4 regions of the Streptomyces sp. NPDC087844 genome follow, and region 4 is predicted to be linked to each of the others. Evidence: riboswitches for the same ligand, from Rfam matches in the RefSeq annotation. Region 4 holds a riboswitch; each other region holds the start of a gene.
The links. A riboswitch is a leader RNA that binds a small molecule or an ion and turns the genes downstream of it on or off. The one in region 4 is predicted to bind cobalamin.

Region 1 (4,379 bases), on a different contig from region 4:
TAGCCGGTGGTGTCGTGCACCTCCAGTACACAGATCAGCCGGTTGGCCTTGCACTGGGCGATGACGGCGGCCACGTCCTCGGGGCTGTTCCTGCTCCAGCGGTGACCGTCGGAGAGGACGACGCGGACGGAGTTGGCGCCGAGCGCCTTGATGTCGGCCAGCGACTGCGTCTCGCCCGGATACCAGGTGTGGGCGTGGTTGACGCCGCGCATGACGAAATCGTTGCCGTTGCCTTCGAGCAGGCGGCCGTTGTCGATATGGAGACCGGTCGCGAGGACGCCCGGGGACGCGCCGGACGACTCACCAGGCAACTGGGCATGTGCGGCGGTCGGTACGAGCGCGCCGAGAACGACGAGCCCGAGGAAGGCGGCCAGTGCGGCGAGCAACGCGCTGACAGGGTTTTTCCGTGTCGTGCTTCTTGTTCTTCTCACTGCGACTCCAGGGAGTGAGCGCCAAGAAACTCGGGTTTCGGGTTTCGGGAAAGTGGGAGCGCTCCCATAGAGGCATCTCGCCAGGAGCACGTCAAGACTTGGCGCATGCTCGGGCGCGTAACGGATGTGCTGGAGGGGCCTCCAGCCAGGCCCCTCCAGGGCTCATTCAGGACCCGGCGGCTCCGGGGACCGTGCTGTCGAGGGCCACGGACGTGTGCTGATGGACGATCAGCCAGCGGTCGCCCGTCAGTCGGTAACCGGTGGTCACCCGCGCCGTGGTGTCCAGCGCGTCGCCGCCTACCGGCGTGACGCGCATCCGCACGAGCGCGTGGCTGAAGGCGATGCTCTCGTCGGCCCGCACGCGGAATTCGAGCACCTCGCGTTCCACCGGCCCGGACAAGGTCGAGAACCACACCTCCTCGGCCTTGCGGAGCGCCTCGACCCCGCGCTGCTCCAGGCCGCTCACCGGGTGGAACACCTCCGCGTCGGGTGCGTAACAAGCCATCGCCCGGTCGAAGTCCCGCTCGCGCCCGGCGGCCGTCAGTTCCGCGTCGAGCCGGCGGATGTCCCCCTCGGTGTCCTCGTCGTCCCAGAACGCGCGCACCTCCATGGCCCCGATGGTCGCCACCGGATGCCGCGCGGCCGCCTCCAGGGCCTCCTCCAGACTGTCGCACTCAAGGATGTCGTACCCGGCGACGTACTCCTTCGTCTCCGCGAACGGCCCGTCGGTGCGCAGCACTTCACCGTCGCGTACGCGCACGGTCACCGCGTCGGCCGGGGGCCGCAGCCGATGGCCGTGCAGCAGTACACCGCGCCGCGCGCTCAACTCCTCCACCCATGGCTCGACCGGTGCCATACCCGAGGCGTCGGCGGTGTCGTCGCCGCAGACCAGCAGCATGTACTTCATGGTTCCTCCCGGTGTTCCTGAGACCTTGTACCTCACCGACGAACCGTGGCGAGCCGAATCGACGCCCCCGCAGCACCTCTTGTGTACCGGCGCCGCAGAAGGCGGCGCCCGACAGGGCGGTGTGGCCTGTTCCGGGAACCCCAGGGGCGCATGCCGTACGTACTCGGGTGACAGGCCGCAAAGGAGCGGTCCCTTGCGGGGTTCCCGTCGCCCCGGCCGAGGAGCGGACAGCCCGCGCCGGGGACCACGTGGTGCCCCACTTCGAGCGTCAGGCGGCCAAGCACGAACACGGCCTCGGGCCCGACCACCCGGACACCCTGAGATCGCGCGAGCACCTCGCGGGCGCCTGTCCGCAGGCAGGACACCTCAAACAGGCCGTGACATCGCCCGAGCGAAACCTGGCCGACAGCGAACGCGTCCTGGGCGCCGACCACCCCGACACCGTGCTCTCCCGCTGCGACCTGTCCCACGCCCACCATGAGGCGGGAAATCCCCCGCGGTACCGACTTGTTCACGCACGCCCTGGCCGACAGCGAGCGCAGCCTCGGCCCCGGCCACCCCACGAGCACCGCGACGGTCACGGTGAACCCCAACGACTCCGACAACTTCACGTTCGACAGGCTTCCTCTTCGGATGGCATCAGCGGTCCGACGGGGCTCGCCCTCACCGTCGTGCGCAACCGCTTCGAAGCGGTACAGACCGAGGTCCGACCAAGCTCCCGATCCGACAGAAAAAGGCCCCTGACCATTGTGTTCCCTGGTCAGGCGCCCGAGGGCCGCTTGTCACCACCCCTGTACGCGCACTACTGTCACGACGCCTTGGTGCTCGGGAAATCGGTGTGATGCCGGTGCGGCCCTCGCCACTGTGATCGGGAAGTCCGGCTCCGGCCCTTACGGGCAGCCACTGGGTCCTTGGACCCGGGAAGGCGGAGCACGGGCGGTGTTACCCGTAAGCCAGGAGACCGGCCAAGGCACGTCAACCATCCACGAGGTGCTGGAGAGGGTCTGCTGAGCCATGCACATAGCCGAGGGTTTCCTTCCTCCGGCGCACGCGGTCGCCTGGGGCGTCGCGTCGGCGCCGTTCGTCGTCCACGGAGTCCGGTCGCTCACCCGTGAGGTCAGAGAACATCCCGAGAGCACGCTCCTCATCGGCGCGTCGGGGGCCTTCACCTTCGTTCTCTCCGCACTGAAACTGCCGTCGGTGACCGGCAGTTGTTCCCATCCCACCGGCACCGGCCTCGGCGCCATCCTGTTCCGGCCACCGATCATGGCGGTCCTGGGCACCATCACCCTGCTCTTCCAGGCGCTGCTGCTCGCCCACGGCGGACTGACCACGCTGGGCGCCAACGTCTTCTCGATGGCGATCGTCGGCCCGTGGGCCGGCTACGCCGTGTACCGGCTGCTCCGACGGTTCGACGTGCCGCTGATGGTCGCGGTGTTCTTCGCCGCGTTCGTCGCCGACCTGTCCACCTACTGCGTCACCAGCGTGCAGCTCGCGCTCGCGTTCCCCGACCCGAGCAGCGGATTCCCGGGCGCGCTCGGCAAGTTCGGCTCGATCTTCGCCGTCACCCAGATCCCGCTCGCGGTGAGCGAGGGGCTGCTCACCGTGCTCGTGATGCGGCTGCTGGTGCAGTCGAGCAAGGGCGAACTGACCCGGCTCGGCGTGTTCCTGGCCGGCGGGCGGTCCCGGTCCGAGAACTCCGGAACAACCGGAACAACCGAGACGCCAGGGACGCCCGGGACGCCCGGGACGCCCGAGACGCCCGAGACGCCCGGGACGAATGAGACGACCGGGACGACCGGGACGGTGGCCCGATGAGCCGTAACGCGAAGATCAACGCCCTGCTGCTGCTCGTCGTGGCCGCGCTCGCCGTCCTGCCGCTGGCCTTCGGCATGGGCGACCACAAGGAGGAGCCGTTCGCGGGCGCCGACGCGGAGGCGGAGACCGCGATCACCGAGATCGAGCCGGACTACGAGCCGTGGTTCTCGCCCCTGTACGAGCCGCCGTCCGACGAGATCGAGTCGGCGCTGTTCGCCCTCCAGGCCGCCCTCGGCGCGGGAGTCCTCGCCTACTACTTCGGCCTGCGCCGAGGCAGGCGCCAGGGCGAACTGCGGGTCCTGGCACAGCGGGAGGGCGCCCAGGACGCGACGGCAAGGGTGCCCGGCGGCGCCGGTGAGTCCCCGGCCGGACCGAACCGGCCGACCGAACGGACCTGAGCCTTCGTGCTGCCCATCGACGCGGCGGCGCACAGCAGTCGCTGGCGCCACCGCCACCCCGTGGACAAGGCCGTGCTCGGTCTCGGCCTGACCGTCCTGGCGATCTCTCTCCCGCCCTGGCCGGGCGCCGCCCTGGTCCTGGTGACCGCCCTCGCCGTGCTGCTGGGCCCGGCCGCGGTACCCGGCCGCCGGCTCTGGCGCGCCTACCGGGTGCCGCTGGGCTTCTGCGTGACCGGTGCGCTCCCTCTGCTGCTCCAGGTCGGCGGCCCGGACGGGTTCGTGACCCTGGCGGAGGGCGGCCCGGTGCGCGCCGGGGAACTCCTGCTGCGTACCTCGGCCGCCTCCCTCGGCGTGCTCCTGTTCGCGTTCACCACTCCCCTGTCCGACCTGCTGCCACGGCTGGTGAACGCCGGGGTGCCCGCGCCGGTCGTCGACGTGGCCCTGGTGACGTACCGGATGAGCTTCCTGCTCCTCGACTCCGTACGCCGGATCAGGGAGGCGCAGGCCGCCCGGCTCGGGCACACCACGCGGGCCGCCTCCTGGCGTTCGCTGGCCGGGCTCGGCGCCACCGCCTTCGTCCGGGCCTTCGACCGGGCGACCCGCCTGCAGGCCGGGCTCGCGGGCCGCGGTTACGACGGCACCCTGCGCGTACTGGTACCCGAGGCCCGGATCTCCGCGCGCTTCACACTCGCCGCCGTCGCGCTGCTCGCGGCGGTGGCCGCACTCACCTTCGTACTGGAAAGGCCGCTGCGATGAGCGAGCCCGTGCTGGTCGCCCTGCGGGGCGCGTCCTACGCGTACGAGGACGGCCCCACCGTGCTCAGCG
Region 2 (4,379 bases), on a different contig from region 4:
GTCCACGAACCGTACGACGACGCCCGGTTCGGCGGCGAGGGCGTCCAGGTCCGTGAAGTTGGACATCAGGGGGATCGCGCAGACGGCGACCCGCAGGATGTCCTCGCCGACGGGGGAGGAGACCTCGGACTCGCGTACCGACCCCCGCAGGGACACTCCGAGCCCGTCCTCCTCGTCGATGCCGAGGCCGTGCCGGAAGGGCAGGACGCCGTAGGTGTGCCGCCCGGTGAGCCCGTGCAGCATGTCGATGCCGGGTTCGAGCAGCGAGACGTCCCCGCGGAACTTGTTCACCAGGAACCCGGCGACCAGCTCCTGGTCCTCGCGCGACAGCAGGGCCACCGTCCCGAAGAACGAGGCGAAGACCCCGCCGCGGTCGATGTCCCCCACCACGAGCACGGGCAGCCGCGCGCCCCGCGCGATCCCCATGTTCACGATGTCGGTGCGCCGCAGATTGATCTCGGCGGGACTGCCCGCTCCCTCACAGATCACCGCGTCATACGTGCCCCGCAACTCGGCCAGACAGTCCAGCACGGTTCCGAGCAACGCCTCCTGGCGTCCGCCGTGATAGCCGCGCGCACTCAGCTCGCCGACGGGCTTCCCCATCAGGACGACCTGACTGCTGCGGTCACCGCCCGGCTTGAGCAGGACGGGGTTCATGAGCACGGAGGGCTCCACGCGGGCGGCCTGCGCCTGCATGGCCTGCGCGCGCCCGATCTCCGCGCCCTCGCGCGTCACGAACGAGTTCAGCGACATGTTCTGCGCCTTGAACGGCGCGACCTTGACGCCCCGGCGCACCAGCCACCGGCAGATCCCGGCGGTCACGACGCTCTTGCCCGCGTCGGAGGTCGTACCGGCGACGAGCAGCCCGCCGCCCGGCCTCCCGCCCGGTCCTCCGCCCGGCCTCCCGCCCGTTCCCCCGCTCATGACGTACGCCCTCTCGTGACCCGCGACTTGGTGAGCGACCTGGTGAGCGAGGTGGCGAGCAGCCGCCCGGCGACACTCGCGCCCAGCGCGAGCAGGCCCACGCGCCGCGAGAGCCGGACGGCCCGCTCGATGTCCTCGATGCGCACGGCCTGCCCCGGACCGTTGAGCACGGGCCGGTGCTCGACCCGTCCCGCGTACGAGAGCGTGCCGCCGAGCCGTACTCCGAGCGCACCCGCGAACGAGGCCTCCACGGGCCCGGCGTTGGGACTCGGATGCTTGGCGGCGTCGGCGCGCCAGGCGCGGACGGCCCCTCGCGGATTCCCCCCGGCGACGGCGGCGAGGACCGCGGTCAGCCGTGCCCCGGGCCACCCCACCACGTCGTCGAGGCGGGCGGACGCCCATCCGTACCGCCGGTGACGGGCCGACCTGTGCCCGACCATGGCGTCCAGCGTGTTGACGGCCCGGAACCCGACCAGACCGGGTACGCCCGCGACCGCGCCCCACACCAGGGCGCCCACGACGGCGTCGGAGGTGTTCTCGGCGACCGACTCGACCACCGCGCGGGCGATCCCGTCGGCGTCCAGCGCCTGCGGGTCGCGTCCGCACAGATGCGGCAGCCGCTCACGGGCCACCTCGATGTCCCCGGCGGCCAGCGCCCCGCCGACGGCCCGGGCCTCGCGCCCGAGCGAGGTCCCCCCGACCACGGCCCAGGTGGCGGCCGCGGTCAGGACGACGGAGGCGACGGGGGAGGTACGTACGGAACGCTCGGCGGCCACGGCGAGGGAGACGGCGCCGCCCGCGCACACGGCGGTGTGCAGCGCGCCCCGGCCCCGGTGGTCGCGCCACAGAGCCCGCTCGACGGCTCCCGCGGCCCGGCCGAACGCGGCGACCGGATGTCCCCGGCGGGGATCGCCGAGCAGCAGGTCACCGAGGAGGCCGGCGGCGGCGCCGTACGCGAAGACGCGATCGGCTCGCATCCGTTCAGCCCGCCACTGCACGAGACGAGATCCTCGTACCTGGCCTGGGCACACCGGTCCACAACAGGTGGGCGCGCATGGCGATATGTCCTCACTCAGGGTGTCCACGCCCTGGTTCGACGAGACCGACGGAGAGAGTTCCTGGCTCCCGGGGGGATCGATTCCCCGGTGACAGTGGCGGGACCGCGCCGGATTCGCACCGGCTTCCTCTTCTGCCGACGTACATGGCCTCGGCAGTCCACCACGGTCCGAGAACACCCGTCAACTTGCCGTTGACCTGCGGCGGGAGAGTGTGCTGAGGCCCACACACGGACGCGGGACGGCCCCGCCGACCGTGGGGGTCGACGGGGCCGTCCCGTACAGAACGGACGTGCCGCGAGGGTCAGGCGACGATCAGATAGATCCCGTACGCCACGGCCGCCGCGCAGGCGGCGAAGCAGGCGTACGCGCCGGTGACCGCGAGGGTCGCGGAGCCACCCTGTGCGGCGGCCGACTCGCGCTTGGTGAGGCCGACGATGCCGAGGGTGAAGAGGCCCACGAGGGCGACGGTGGAGATGAGACTGACTCCGAACACGGAGCCGAGGGCTGCCCAGTCGATCTGCATGCGGTTCGTTCCTTACACCGTGGCCGGACGGGCGGGCTCGGCGTCCGGGCCCGGGATGGTGGTCTTGAGGTCGTCGGTCGCCTTCGTGGTCGTGGCGACGGGGCCCGCGGGAGGCGGGGTGACCGCGGCGATCGCGGTGGTCACGACGCCCGCGGGCGCGTGGTCGTCGTTGACGTTGTCGACGGTGACGGGCTGGCGGCGGGACAGCGTCCAGATGACCGCGGAGCCGGCGATCAGCAGCGCGCCGGTGAGGATGATGCCCCAGGTGCCCTGCTGGGTCAGGAACTCGGCGCCCGCGCCGACCAGACCGGCGGCGGGGAGCGTGAGGCCCCAGGCGACGAACATGCGGGTCGCGGTCGACCAGCGGACGACACCGCCCTTGCGGCCCAGGCCCGAACCCATCACGGCGCCGGAGCAGGACTGGGTGGTCGAGAGGGAGAAGCCGAGGTGCGAGGAGGCCAGGATGACCGTCGCGGCGCTGGTCTGGGCGGCGAAGCCCTGCGGCGGCGCGAGATCGGTGAGGCCCCTGCCCATGGTGCGGATGATGCGCCAGCCGCCCAGGTAGGTGCCGAGCGCGATGGCGATACCGGCCGAGACGATGACCCACAGGGGAGGGTTCGAGCCGGGCGCGAGCACGCCGCCGGTGACCAGGGCCAGGGTGATGATGCCCATGGTCTTCTGCGCGTCGTTCGTGCCGTGGGCCAGCGAGACCAGCCCCGCGGAGGTGATCTGACCGGCGCGGTACCCCTTGGAGGTCGCCTTCTCACCGGCCTGCCTGCTGATCCGGTACGTCAGCCGGGTGGCGAGCATCGCGGCGAGTCCGGCCACCACGGGCGCGGCGATCGCCGGGAGGAGGACCTTGGTGATCACGGTCGAGCCGTTCACCGAGGACCAGCCCGCCGACATCACCGCGGCGCCGATCAGGCCGCCGAAGAGCGCGTGGGACGAACTGGAGGGCAGACCCAGGAGCCAGGTCAGCAGATTCCACAGAATGGCGCCGACGAGCGCCGCGAAGATCACCTCGGTGCGGATTCCCTCTTCGTTGATGAGGCCGCCGGAGATCGTCTTGGCGACCTCCACGGAGAGGAACGCACCGACGAGGTTCAGCACGGCGGACATGGCCACCGCCGTCTTGGGCTTGAGGGCGCCGGTCGAGATGGTCGTCGCCATCGCGTTGGCAGTGTCGTGGAAACCGTTCGTGAAATCGAACACGAGAGCGGTAACGATCACGATTCCGAGGAGGAGCGTGATGTGTTCCATTTACCCAGGCTTCTGTTGGACGACAGTGGCACAGGGAACGTAAGCAACCTGGGTGAACGGAAGATGAACTGAGTCGGGCGGTGGGGTGACCCAATCGAGGTGCCGCCCTTCCGCTTGTGTCGAAGTGGCGGCGAGGGCTCTCGAAAGTGCGGGGAGGTTCTCGAACAGAGGCGGAATACGGGGGTCCGCTACCCGGTTCACCCCCGGGCGAAGGCCTTCGGCTGGGACAGCGAACCGTTGAAGAGATCCTGGTCACCCGGCAGGCTGCCGCTGTCGTCGTACTGCCAGAACGTCCAGAAGTTCCAGCCCGAGGGCAGGGGCCCCGCGGTCGCGCTTCAGCGGGCCGCTCCTGCTCGGCCCGTAGCACTTCTTCTTCTTGTCGTACGGGTTGTACTCGATGTGGCGAAGCAGGCGGCCTGTTCGGTGTGCGAGGACACGTCGTGCCCTCAGTGGCCCTCAGCGCCCTCGCCCGAACGGAGCAGGGCCCGCCGGCCGGCGGCTGGCAGGATCACGGCATGGCTGAGCAGCGGCGGGACACAGAAGACGGACGAGACGCCGGGGAGACGGGCGCACCCCGGCCCGGGGAGGCGCTGGAGCGGGCGTGGGGCGACCTC
Region 3 (4,379 bases), on a different contig from region 4:
GTACGGGGTGGCCTCGCCCACGCAGAAGCACTTCGGGGGGTCGTCGAAGGAGATTCCCGGGATCGGGGAGATCGGGTACATCGGGCTGACCGCGTTCGTCCTGAACCTGGTCGTGACGGTGGTGCTGACCTTCGTCCTCAAGGCGGTCAAGGCTCCCGACGGGGTCGACGAGACCTCCGCCGAGGACTACACGGCCGACGCGGGCGACAAGGGCGTCCAGGTGGAACTGCCGCCGGCGACGGCGGGGGCGGGCCACTAGGGCTGCCCTAGAGGCGTACTCAGGGGCTCCGCCCCCGAACCCCCGGTCCTCAGACGCCGGACGGCTGAAAGATGCGCGGACCGTCCGCGCATCTTCAGCCCGTCCGGCGTCTGAGGACGAGCGCGCAAGCGCGACAGCGGGGTCTGGGGGCGCAGCCCCCGGGGACAGCGGCGGATACCGTGGACAGGTGACCCCACGCACCCCCATCGTCCTCGACAGCGACCCCGGCATCGACGACGCCGTAGCCCTCCAGTACCTGCTCGGCACAGGCCTGTGGGACCTCAAGGCCTACACGTCCGTGGGCGGCAACCTCCCCGCGGAGCAGACCTACCTCAACGCCCGCGCCCTGGCGCGAACCCTCCGCATCGACGCGGACGTCCCCGTCCACCGCGGCGCGGGCCGCCCCCTGACCCGCCTCCCCTACCGCGTCGCCGCCGACTTCCACGGCCCCGCGGGACTCGGCGACGAGACACTGCCCGACTCGACCGCGGCGCACCCGGCGGAGTCCTCCGCGCAGACGCTGCTGCGACTCTCCCGGGAGTACGAGGGCGAGCTGACCGTGTGCGCGACGGGCCCCCTCACCAACGTGGCGATCGCGCTCCTGGAGGACCCCGGATTCGCCCAGCGCGTCGGCAAGTTCGTGTTCATGGGCGGCGCGGCACGCGTGCCCGGGAACATCACTCCGGTCGCCGAGTTCAACATGTGGGCCGACCCGGACGCCGCCGAGCTGGTCCTGTCGTCCGGTATCCCGTTCACCATGGTCGACCTGGACGCCTCGCACCGCTGGCTGTTCGGGCCCGCCGACCTCGCGGCCCTGGAGGCGGCGGGTCCCGGCACCGCGCTCGCCGCCCGGCTGCTGCGGGTCTACATGGAGGCGTACCGTCGCAGCGGCGGGGACGGCACCTGTCCGCTGCACGATCCGCTCGCCGTCGGTGTGTGCGCCGACGAGTCGTTCGTGACGCTCGCGGAGGGGGCGGTCATCGTGGAGTCGGCCGCCGAACTCACGCGCGGCCAGACCGTGTTCGTTCCCTCGGCCGCCGGACGTATCTACTATCCCGAGTCGCCCGCCCTGACCGCGCGGGCCCGCCTCACCGGCCGGGTGGCCCTCGGTCCTGGCCCGCGCGACTTCACGAAGGACTTCGTCTCGACCCTGCCCCTGTGGCCGGGTACGGGCTGAGGTCCGTATGACCATCGTGATCCGACGGGCGGAGGCCGGTGAGTACGCGGCCCTGGGCGACATCACCGCGCGGGCCTACCTCGGGGACGGACTGCTCGACTTCGGGGAGAACGACGCGTATCTCGGCGAACTGCGGAACGTGGCGAAGCGCGCCGCCGCCGCCGACGTGCTGGTGGCCGTCGAAGCCGCCGCCGCGGAGGGCTCGGGCCCGCCCCGGCACCGGCTTCGCGGCGGTGTGACCTTCGTGCCGTCCGGCGGGCCCATGGCCGACATCGCGCGTGCGGGCGAGGCCGAGATACGGATGCTGGCGGTCGCGAAGGAGGCCCGCGGCCGGGGCGTGGGGACCTTGCTCGTGCGCGCCTGCGTCGGCCGCGCCCGGGCCACGGCCGGCTGCGGAGCCGTCGTGCTGTCCACCCAGCGCACCATGCACAGCGCCCACCGCGTCTACGAGCGCCTCGGTTTCACCCGCACCCCCGTCCGCGACTGGAACCCCCTCCCGCACCTGGACGACGTCGTGCTCCTCACCTATGAGTTGACGCTCTGACACTCCCCGCTCGACCGTCCGTGGCCGACGCGACACAACATGTGGGGGTGCTTTCGGAACCCGACACAAGATGTATGCTCATGCTCGCTGTCGTCGCAGGGGAATCCGGTGCGAATCCGGAACTGTCCCGCAACGGTGTACTTGTACGTGATATGCCCGCATGCCCAGATGTCGGATTCAGCTGTCAGATGTCCGCATGCCCGAATGTCGCGTAACAGGAGTCAGTCCGAGCACCTGCCGACAGCGCGCCCAGGCCGTCCGGTCCGGGCGCATGACGTCCGGGCCTCGTGGAGTGGGCCGGTGGACGCGGCGTACCGCTGCCCGAAGCGCGTACCCCCGTGTGCCCCGAACCCCCTCCCGCCGAGGCCCCGTGCCGAGCGAGGGAGAGCCCCACGTGACCATCGCGCCAGCCGATCCGGTCTCCGCCACAGCGACAGCGACAGCGACCCGGGATCAGCAGGACAGGGCCGAGGCCGACGGGCCGGGAACCGCGTTGCTGCGGATCCTGACCGACTTCACCGCCGACCTCCCCGGCGCCGACCCCGGCCGGGTCGCCGCCGCCGCCCTGCGCGGCCGGTCCGCCGCCGCGGACGAGCCCGAACTGCGTGAGCTGGCCACGGAGGCGGCGGCCGGCCTCATCTCCGAGGACCCCGTGTACTCGAAGCTGGCCGCCCGCCTGCTGACCGTCACCATCGCCGCGGAGGCCGCCTCGCAGGGCGTGCGCTCCTTCTCCGAGTCGGTCGCCGTCGGCCACCGCGAGGGCCTGATCGCCGACCGCACGGCCGAGTTCGTACGCCACCACGCGGCCCGCCTCGACGCGCTGACCGACGCCGCCTCCGCCGAGGGTGCCGACGACCGCTTCGGCTACTTCGGCCTGCGCACCCTGCACAGCCGGTACCTGCTGCGGCACCCGATCACGCGGTCCGTCATCGAGACGCCCCAGCACTTCATGCTGCGGGTGGCGAGCGGTCTCGCCGAGGACACCGTGCTCGATTCAGAAGCGGGGACCCGCTCCGTCGACGAAGTCGCCTCCCTGTACCGGCTGATGAGCCGCCTCGACTACCTGCCCTCCTCCCCCACGCTCTTCAACTCCGGTACGCGCCACCCGCAGATGTCGTCCTGCTACCTCCTCGACTCCCCGCTGGACGAGCTGGACTCGATCTACGACCGCTACCACCAGGTGGCCCGCCTCTCCAAGCACGCCGGCGGCATCGGCCTCTCGTACTCCCGGATCCGTTCGCGCGGTTCGCTGATCCGCGGTACGAACGGGCACTCGAACGGCATCGTCCCGTTCCTGAAGACCCTCGACGCCTCGGTCGCCGCGGTGAACCAGGGCGGCCGGCGCAAGGGCGCGGCCGCGGTCTACCTGGAGACCTGGCACTCCGACATCGAGGAGTTCCTGGAGCTGCGCGACAACACCGGTGAGGACGCCCGGCGCACGCACAACCTGAACCTCGCGCACTGGATCCCCGACGAGTTCATGCGCCGGGTGAACGAGGACCGCGACTGGTCACTGTTCTCGCCCTCGGACGTGCCCGAGCTGGTCGACCTGTGGGGCGAGGAGTTCGACGCCGCGTACCGGAGGGCGGAGGCCGCCGGGCTCGCCAGGAAGACCATCCCCGCCCGTGAGCTGTACGGCCGCATGATGCGTACCCTCGCGCAGACCGGCAACGGCTGGATGACCTTCAAGGACGCCGCCAACCGCACGGCCAACCAGACGGCGCTGCCCGGCCACACAGTCCACTCCTCGAACCTGTGCACCGAGATCCTGGAGGTCACGGACGACGGGGAGACCGCGGTCTGCAACCTCGGTTCGGTCAACCTCGGCGCCTTCGTGGACGCGGACGCGCAGGACATCGACTGGGAGCGGCTCGACGCGACCGTCCGTACCGCCGTCACCTTCCTCGACCGGGTCGTCGACATCAACTTCTACCCGGCCGAGCAGGCGGGCCGCTCCAACGCCAAGTGGCGTCCGGTGGGCCTCGGCGCCATGGGACTGCAGGACGTCTTCTTCAAGCTGCGGCTGCCGTTCGACTCCCCGCGGGCGCGCGCCCTCTCCACCCGGATCGCCGAGCGGATCATGCTCGCCTCGTACGAGGCGTCCGCCGACCTCGCCGAGCGCGACGGCCCGCTGCCCGCCTGGGAGAAGACCCGTACGGCCCAGGGTGTGCTGCACCCCGACCACTACGACGTCGAGCTGAACTGGCCGGAGCGCTGGGCGGCGCTGCGGGCGCGGATCGCCGCGGTGGGCATGCGCAACTCGCTGCTGCTCGCCATCGCCCCGACCGCCACCATCGCGTCCATCGCGGGCGTGTACGAGTGCATCGAGCCGCAGGTCTCCAACCTGTTCAAGCGCGAGACGCTGTCCGGCGAGTTCCTCCAGGTCAACTCCTACCTGG
Region 4 (4,379 bases):
GTCTTCGGCATCTGGGAGGGCCAGCTCATCGTCGGCTGGGACACCTGGCGCCGGGCCGCCCCCGCCTTCTTGCGACTGCACACACGCAACGCCTTCGACGCCGCGATGTTCTACGGCGAGGTGCTGGAGTGGGCGACCTCGCGGCCCGGCTGCTGCGAGGTGCACTACGACGGGGACGAGGTGGTCCTGCGGAGCGACGGCGACGTGGTGGCCCGTATTCACTCCGGCGCGGTGGAGGCCGCGCCCGATCCCACGATCCGGCCCCACTGGCAGGTCCATTTCGCGGTCACGGACGTCGAGGCCTGCGTCCGTGCCGCGCTGGATCACGGCGGTACGGTCCGGGACGGCGCGACCACCACGGAGGCGGTGCTGCGGGATCCCGACGGGGCGCAGTTCACGGTGACGTCGAAGCCTCAGGTGTGAGGCCGCGGCCGGGTGGCCGCGGTTGTGGGGTGCGCCACCAGAATGGTTCCCTCCGGCGCAAAAGCGTCCAATCGTGACCGGAAGTGACTGATACAGAAGCCCGTTGGCTGCAATTGCACGAAACCCCTTGCTGTCGCCCTGTTGTGGCACGTACATCTGTCCCCGCAACAGTTGTATTCCGGGGGGATGTTGGCATATGCAAGGTACGGTCGACGGATTCAGTTATGGAACGGTCACACCGCTCACGGCCTATGTCATGGCCTGTCTGGGAGCCGCTCTGGGGCTGCGCTGCATCACCCGGTCCCTGCGCAACGACCGGTCGTGGAAACCGGGCTGGCTCGCGCTGGGGGCGGCGTCGATCGGCTGCGGCATCTGGACGATGCACTTCATCGCCATGATCGGATTCCAGGTCGAGGAAAGCCGTATCCGCTACGACGTCAACCTGACGATTCTCAGCCTCGCGGTGGCGATCGCCGTGGTCGGTCTCGGCGTCCTCGCCGTCGGCTATCGCGGTGCGAACACGACGACCCTGCTGATCGCGGGCACGTTCACCGGCGTCGGGGTCGCGGCCATGCACTACATAGGCATGGCCGCCATTCGTGTGAACGGGGACCTGCGGTACGAGGCCCGTACCGTCGCGCTCTCCGTCCTGATCGCCGTCGTCGCCGCGACCGCCGCGCTCTGGGCGGCGGTCGCGATCCGCGGCTTCCTGACCAGCCTGGCGGCGAGCCTGGTCATGGGCGTCGCGGTGACCGGGATGCACTACACGGGGATGGCGGCCGTCAGTGTGCACCTGCACGGCGCGGCCGGCACACCGGATGCGGGCGACTCGGCCCACTCGCTCCTGCTGCCGATGCTCATCGGCCCGGTCCTCTTCCTGGCGCTCGCGGGAGTCGTGGTGATGTTCGACCCGATGCTCGTGCTCGGGGACGGCGACTGGAACCGGACCGCGTCCCGCCGCCGGACGCCCGCCCCGCGCACGGAACCGCCCGCCTGGTCCGGCTCGGCGTTCGAGGCCCCGCCCAGGACGGACCGGCGCGCGTACGAGCCCGGGGAGCCGGGCCGGCGCAACGGCTGAACAGGGTGGCTGTCCCGGTGTCGCCTGGACGGCCCAAGCGGGTCGGCCGCGCCGGGTCAGCCCAGGCGGGGGATCTCGATCGCCGGGCAGCGGTCCATGACCATGTCGAGGCCGGCCGCGCGGGTGCGCTCGTACGCGGCCTCGTCGATCACGCCGAGCTGGAACCAGACGGCCTTGGCGCCGATGGAGACCGCCTCGTCGGCGACGGGGCCGGCCAGGTCGCTGTTGACGAACACATCGACCACGTCGACCTCGAAGGGGATGTCCGCCAAGGAGGCGTATCCCTTCTCCCCGTGGACCGTCTCGGCCTTCGGGTGGACGGGGATCACGCGCTTGCCGTAGCGCTGGAGCACGTTCGCCACGCCGTAGGCGGCACGCCGCTCGTTGGACGACAGGCCCACGACGGCCCAGGTGTCGCCGCTCTCGGTGAGGATCTTGCGGATCGTTGCCGGGTCGCCGTGCACGGGGGGCCTCCTGCGGGTGGGTGTGTGCCTGCTGCGGCGGACAACAGCGGGCGCGGCCCGGGGATTCCCGAGGTCGCGCGGACGGCCGGAGCGGTGACCCTTGGCGCACCCCGCGCAGGAGGTCGGGGCTGCGGGGGCCATGGGCGGGTGCGGCCCGGTCAGGCCGCTCGCGCGGTTCCCCGCGCCCCTGAAAAGCCGGCGGTTCCCGCGAGCCTGGGACCAGAAGCCGGCAGTTGACCTGAGTGTGGTCACCAGTAGCTCCACGCTGTGGTCCTGGGCGTTGACGGGCGGCGGGAGCCGGGGCCTCCGCCGCACTGCCGCGTGGCTGCGAAAGGTGCCGTGATAGCTTGCCGAAGCCAGTCGAACCCATGTACGTGGGTCAGGGAATCCGGTGGAAATCCGGAGCTGACGCGCAGCGGTGAGGGTGACGGGCGGGGCATCGGCCACTGGATCGGATCAACGGTCCGGGAAGGCGCCTCGTCCGGGTGAACCCGAGTCCGAAGACCTGCTGGCGGCCTCCGCGGTCCCGAGACGGCGGGGGAGCACCGTACGACCGGGCTCCGCGTTCGAGCCCTCGACGTCTGAGGAACTTCCGTGCCCATCGCACGCCCCGCCCGTCCTGCCGCCCTGCTCCTGTCCGGGATCGTCCTGCTGACCGGCTGCGGCGGCGCCGACCCGCCCGCCGACGGCAAGGCCCCCGCGGCGGCCGTCACCCTGGAGAACTGCGGCCGCACCGTCCGCGTGGAGTCCCCGCCGCGAAGGGCCGTCTCCCTCAACCAGGGCACCACCGAGATCCTGTTCTCGCTGGGCCTCGCCGACCGGATGGCCGGCACCGCCACCTGGACCGACCCGGTGATGAAGGGCCTGGAGAAGGCCGACGCGAAGGTCGAGCGGATCGCCGACAACAACCCCTCCTTCGAACGGGTCCTGGACGCCGACCCCGACTTCGTCGCCGCCTCGTTCGTGTCCACGCTCGGCAAGGGGGGCGTCGCCACCCGCGAGCAGTTCGAGAAGCTCGGCGTACCCGCGTACGTCTCGCCCTCCGACTGCGCGGGCAAGGACAACACCGGCGACGGCGACGGCGCCCGCGAGCAGCCCCTCGGCATCGACGCCGTCTACGGCGAGATACGTGACCTGGCCGAGGTGTTCGGCGTGCGGGAGCGGGGCGACAAGCTGGTCGCCGAGCTCCGGCAGCGCATGAAGAAGGCCACTTCGGGCATCGACGCCTCGGACGTCTCCCTCCTGTACTGGTTCGCCAACTCCGAGTCGCCCTACATGGCGGGCTGCTGCGGCGCCCCCGGCATCATCACGCGGGCGTTCGGCGCGAGGAACGTCTTCGACGACACCCACGAGGAATGGCCCCAGATCAACTGGGAGACGGTCGCCGACCGCGACCCCGACGTCCTCGTCATCGGCGATCTGACCCGCAAGTCGCAGACCGCCGAGTCCGCGAAGAGGAAGATCGAGTTCCTGGAGTCCGACCCGGTCACCAAGAACATGACCGCCGTGAGGAAGAAGCGGTACGTCCTGCTCAGCGGGCAGGCCATGAACCCGACCATCCGTACCGTCGAGGGCGTCGAACAAGTGGCCGCCGCCCTTCGGGAGTTCGGGCTCACGGGGTGACCCGCCGGGTGACACGGCCGCGCGTGGGACTGCTCTGCGCGGCCGGCGCGGCACTGCTCGTCGCATCGATCGCCGTCGCCATCACCATCGGCCCGGCGGACATCCGCGTAGCCGACGTCTGGTCCGTGGTCGCGTCCCATCTCGGCTGGGGGAGTACGGAACTGAGCCCCATCCGGGACGGGATCGTCTGGCAGCTGCGACTGCCGCGCACCCTGCTGGCCGCCGTCTGCGGAGCCGGGCTCGCCGTGTGCGGCGCGGTGATGCAGTCCCTGCTGCGCAACCCGCTCGCCGACCCCTTCGTCCTCGGGGTGTCCTCCGGAGCGTCGACCGGCGCGGTCGTCGTGGTCGTCCTCGGCGCAGGCGGCGGCCTGGTGTCGGTCTCCGCGGGGGCGTTCCTCGGAGCGCTGCTCTCGTTCGGCCTCGTCCTGCTGCTCAGCCACACCCTCGGCGGGACGACGGACCGCGTGGTGCTCAGCGGTGTCGCCGCGATGCAGCTCTTCTCCGCGCTCACGTCCTTCGTGGTGATGACCGCCGCCGACGCCGAGACCACCCGCGGTGTGCTGTTCTGGCTGCTCGGCTCACTCGGCGGGGTCGGCTGGACCGACGTCCGGGTCTGCCTCGCGGTCCTGGTGGTCGCGCTCGTGGTCTGTCTGGCGTACGCGCGCACGCTCGACGCGTTCGCCTTCGGCCAGGACGCCGCCGCGACCCTCGGGGTGTCCGTGGCCCGCACCCGGCTGGTGCTGCTGTGCGTGACAGCGCTCCTGACGGCCGCGCTCGTCAGCTCGGCGGGG

Region 1: another riboswitch for cobalamin. It lies ahead of ACIOKD_RS32070 (energy-coupling factor ABC transporter permease); the one in region 4 lies ahead of ACIOKD_RS22325 (ABC transporter substrate-binding protein).
Region 2: another riboswitch for cobalamin. It lies ahead of ACIOKD_RS07160 (cobalamin biosynthesis protein); the one in region 4 lies ahead of ACIOKD_RS22325 (ABC transporter substrate-binding protein).
Region 3: another riboswitch for cobalamin. It lies ahead of ACIOKD_RS06600 (ribonucleoside-diphosphate reductase subunit alpha); the one in region 4 lies ahead of ACIOKD_RS22325 (ABC transporter substrate-binding protein).

The regions. Positions count from the first base shown of each region.
Region 1 is NZ_JBIUVD010000021.1:43,262-47,640, reverse strand. It holds gene ACIOKD_RS32080 (cellulase family glycosylhydrolase) at 1-431, opposite strand, end outside; gene ACIOKD_RS32075 (SgcJ/EcaC family oxidoreductase) at 598-1,338, opposite strand; cobalamin riboswitch at 2,141-2,323, shown strand; gene ACIOKD_RS32070 (energy-coupling factor ABC transporter permease) at 2,353-3,156, shown strand; gene ACIOKD_RS32065 (energy-coupling factor ABC transporter substrate-binding protein) at 3,153-3,554, shown strand; gene cbiQ (cobalt ECF transporter T component CbiQ) at 3,561-4,310, shown strand; gene ACIOKD_RS32055 (energy-coupling factor ABC transporter ATP-binding protein) at 4,307-4,379, shown strand, end outside.
Region 2 is NZ_JBIUVD010000003.1:58,995-63,373, reverse strand. It holds gene ACIOKD_RS07165 (cobyric acid synthase) at 1-924, opposite strand, end outside; gene ACIOKD_RS07160 (cobalamin biosynthesis protein) at 921-1,901, opposite strand; cobalamin riboswitch at 2,015-2,151, opposite strand; gene ACIOKD_RS07155 (hypothetical protein) at 2,284-2,505, opposite strand; gene ACIOKD_RS07150 (anion permease) at 2,518-3,765, opposite strand; partial or broken gene ACIOKD_RS07145 (hydrolase) at 3,963-4,100, opposite strand; gene ACIOKD_RS07140 (class II aldolase/adducin family protein) at 4,281-4,379, shown strand, end outside.
Region 3 is NZ_JBIUVD010000002.1:673,052-677,430, reverse strand. It holds gene mctP (monocarboxylate uptake permease MctP) at 1-259, shown strand, start outside; gene ACIOKD_RS06610 (nucleoside hydrolase) at 447-1,436, shown strand; gene ACIOKD_RS06605 (GNAT family N-acetyltransferase) at 1,444-1,980, shown strand; cobalamin riboswitch at 2,038-2,237, shown strand; gene ACIOKD_RS06600 (ribonucleoside-diphosphate reductase subunit alpha) at 2,375-4,379, shown strand, end outside.
Region 4 is NZ_JBIUVD010000011.1:92,940-97,318, forward strand. It holds gene ACIOKD_RS22310 (VOC family protein) at 1-423, shown strand, start outside; gene ACIOKD_RS22315 (MHYT domain-containing protein) at 620-1,501, shown strand; gene ACIOKD_RS22320 (CoA-binding protein) at 1,558-1,965, opposite strand; cobalamin riboswitch at 2,306-2,493, shown strand; gene ACIOKD_RS22325 (ABC transporter substrate-binding protein) at 2,560-3,588, shown strand; gene ACIOKD_RS22330 (FecCD family ABC transporter permease) at 3,597-4,379, shown strand, end outside.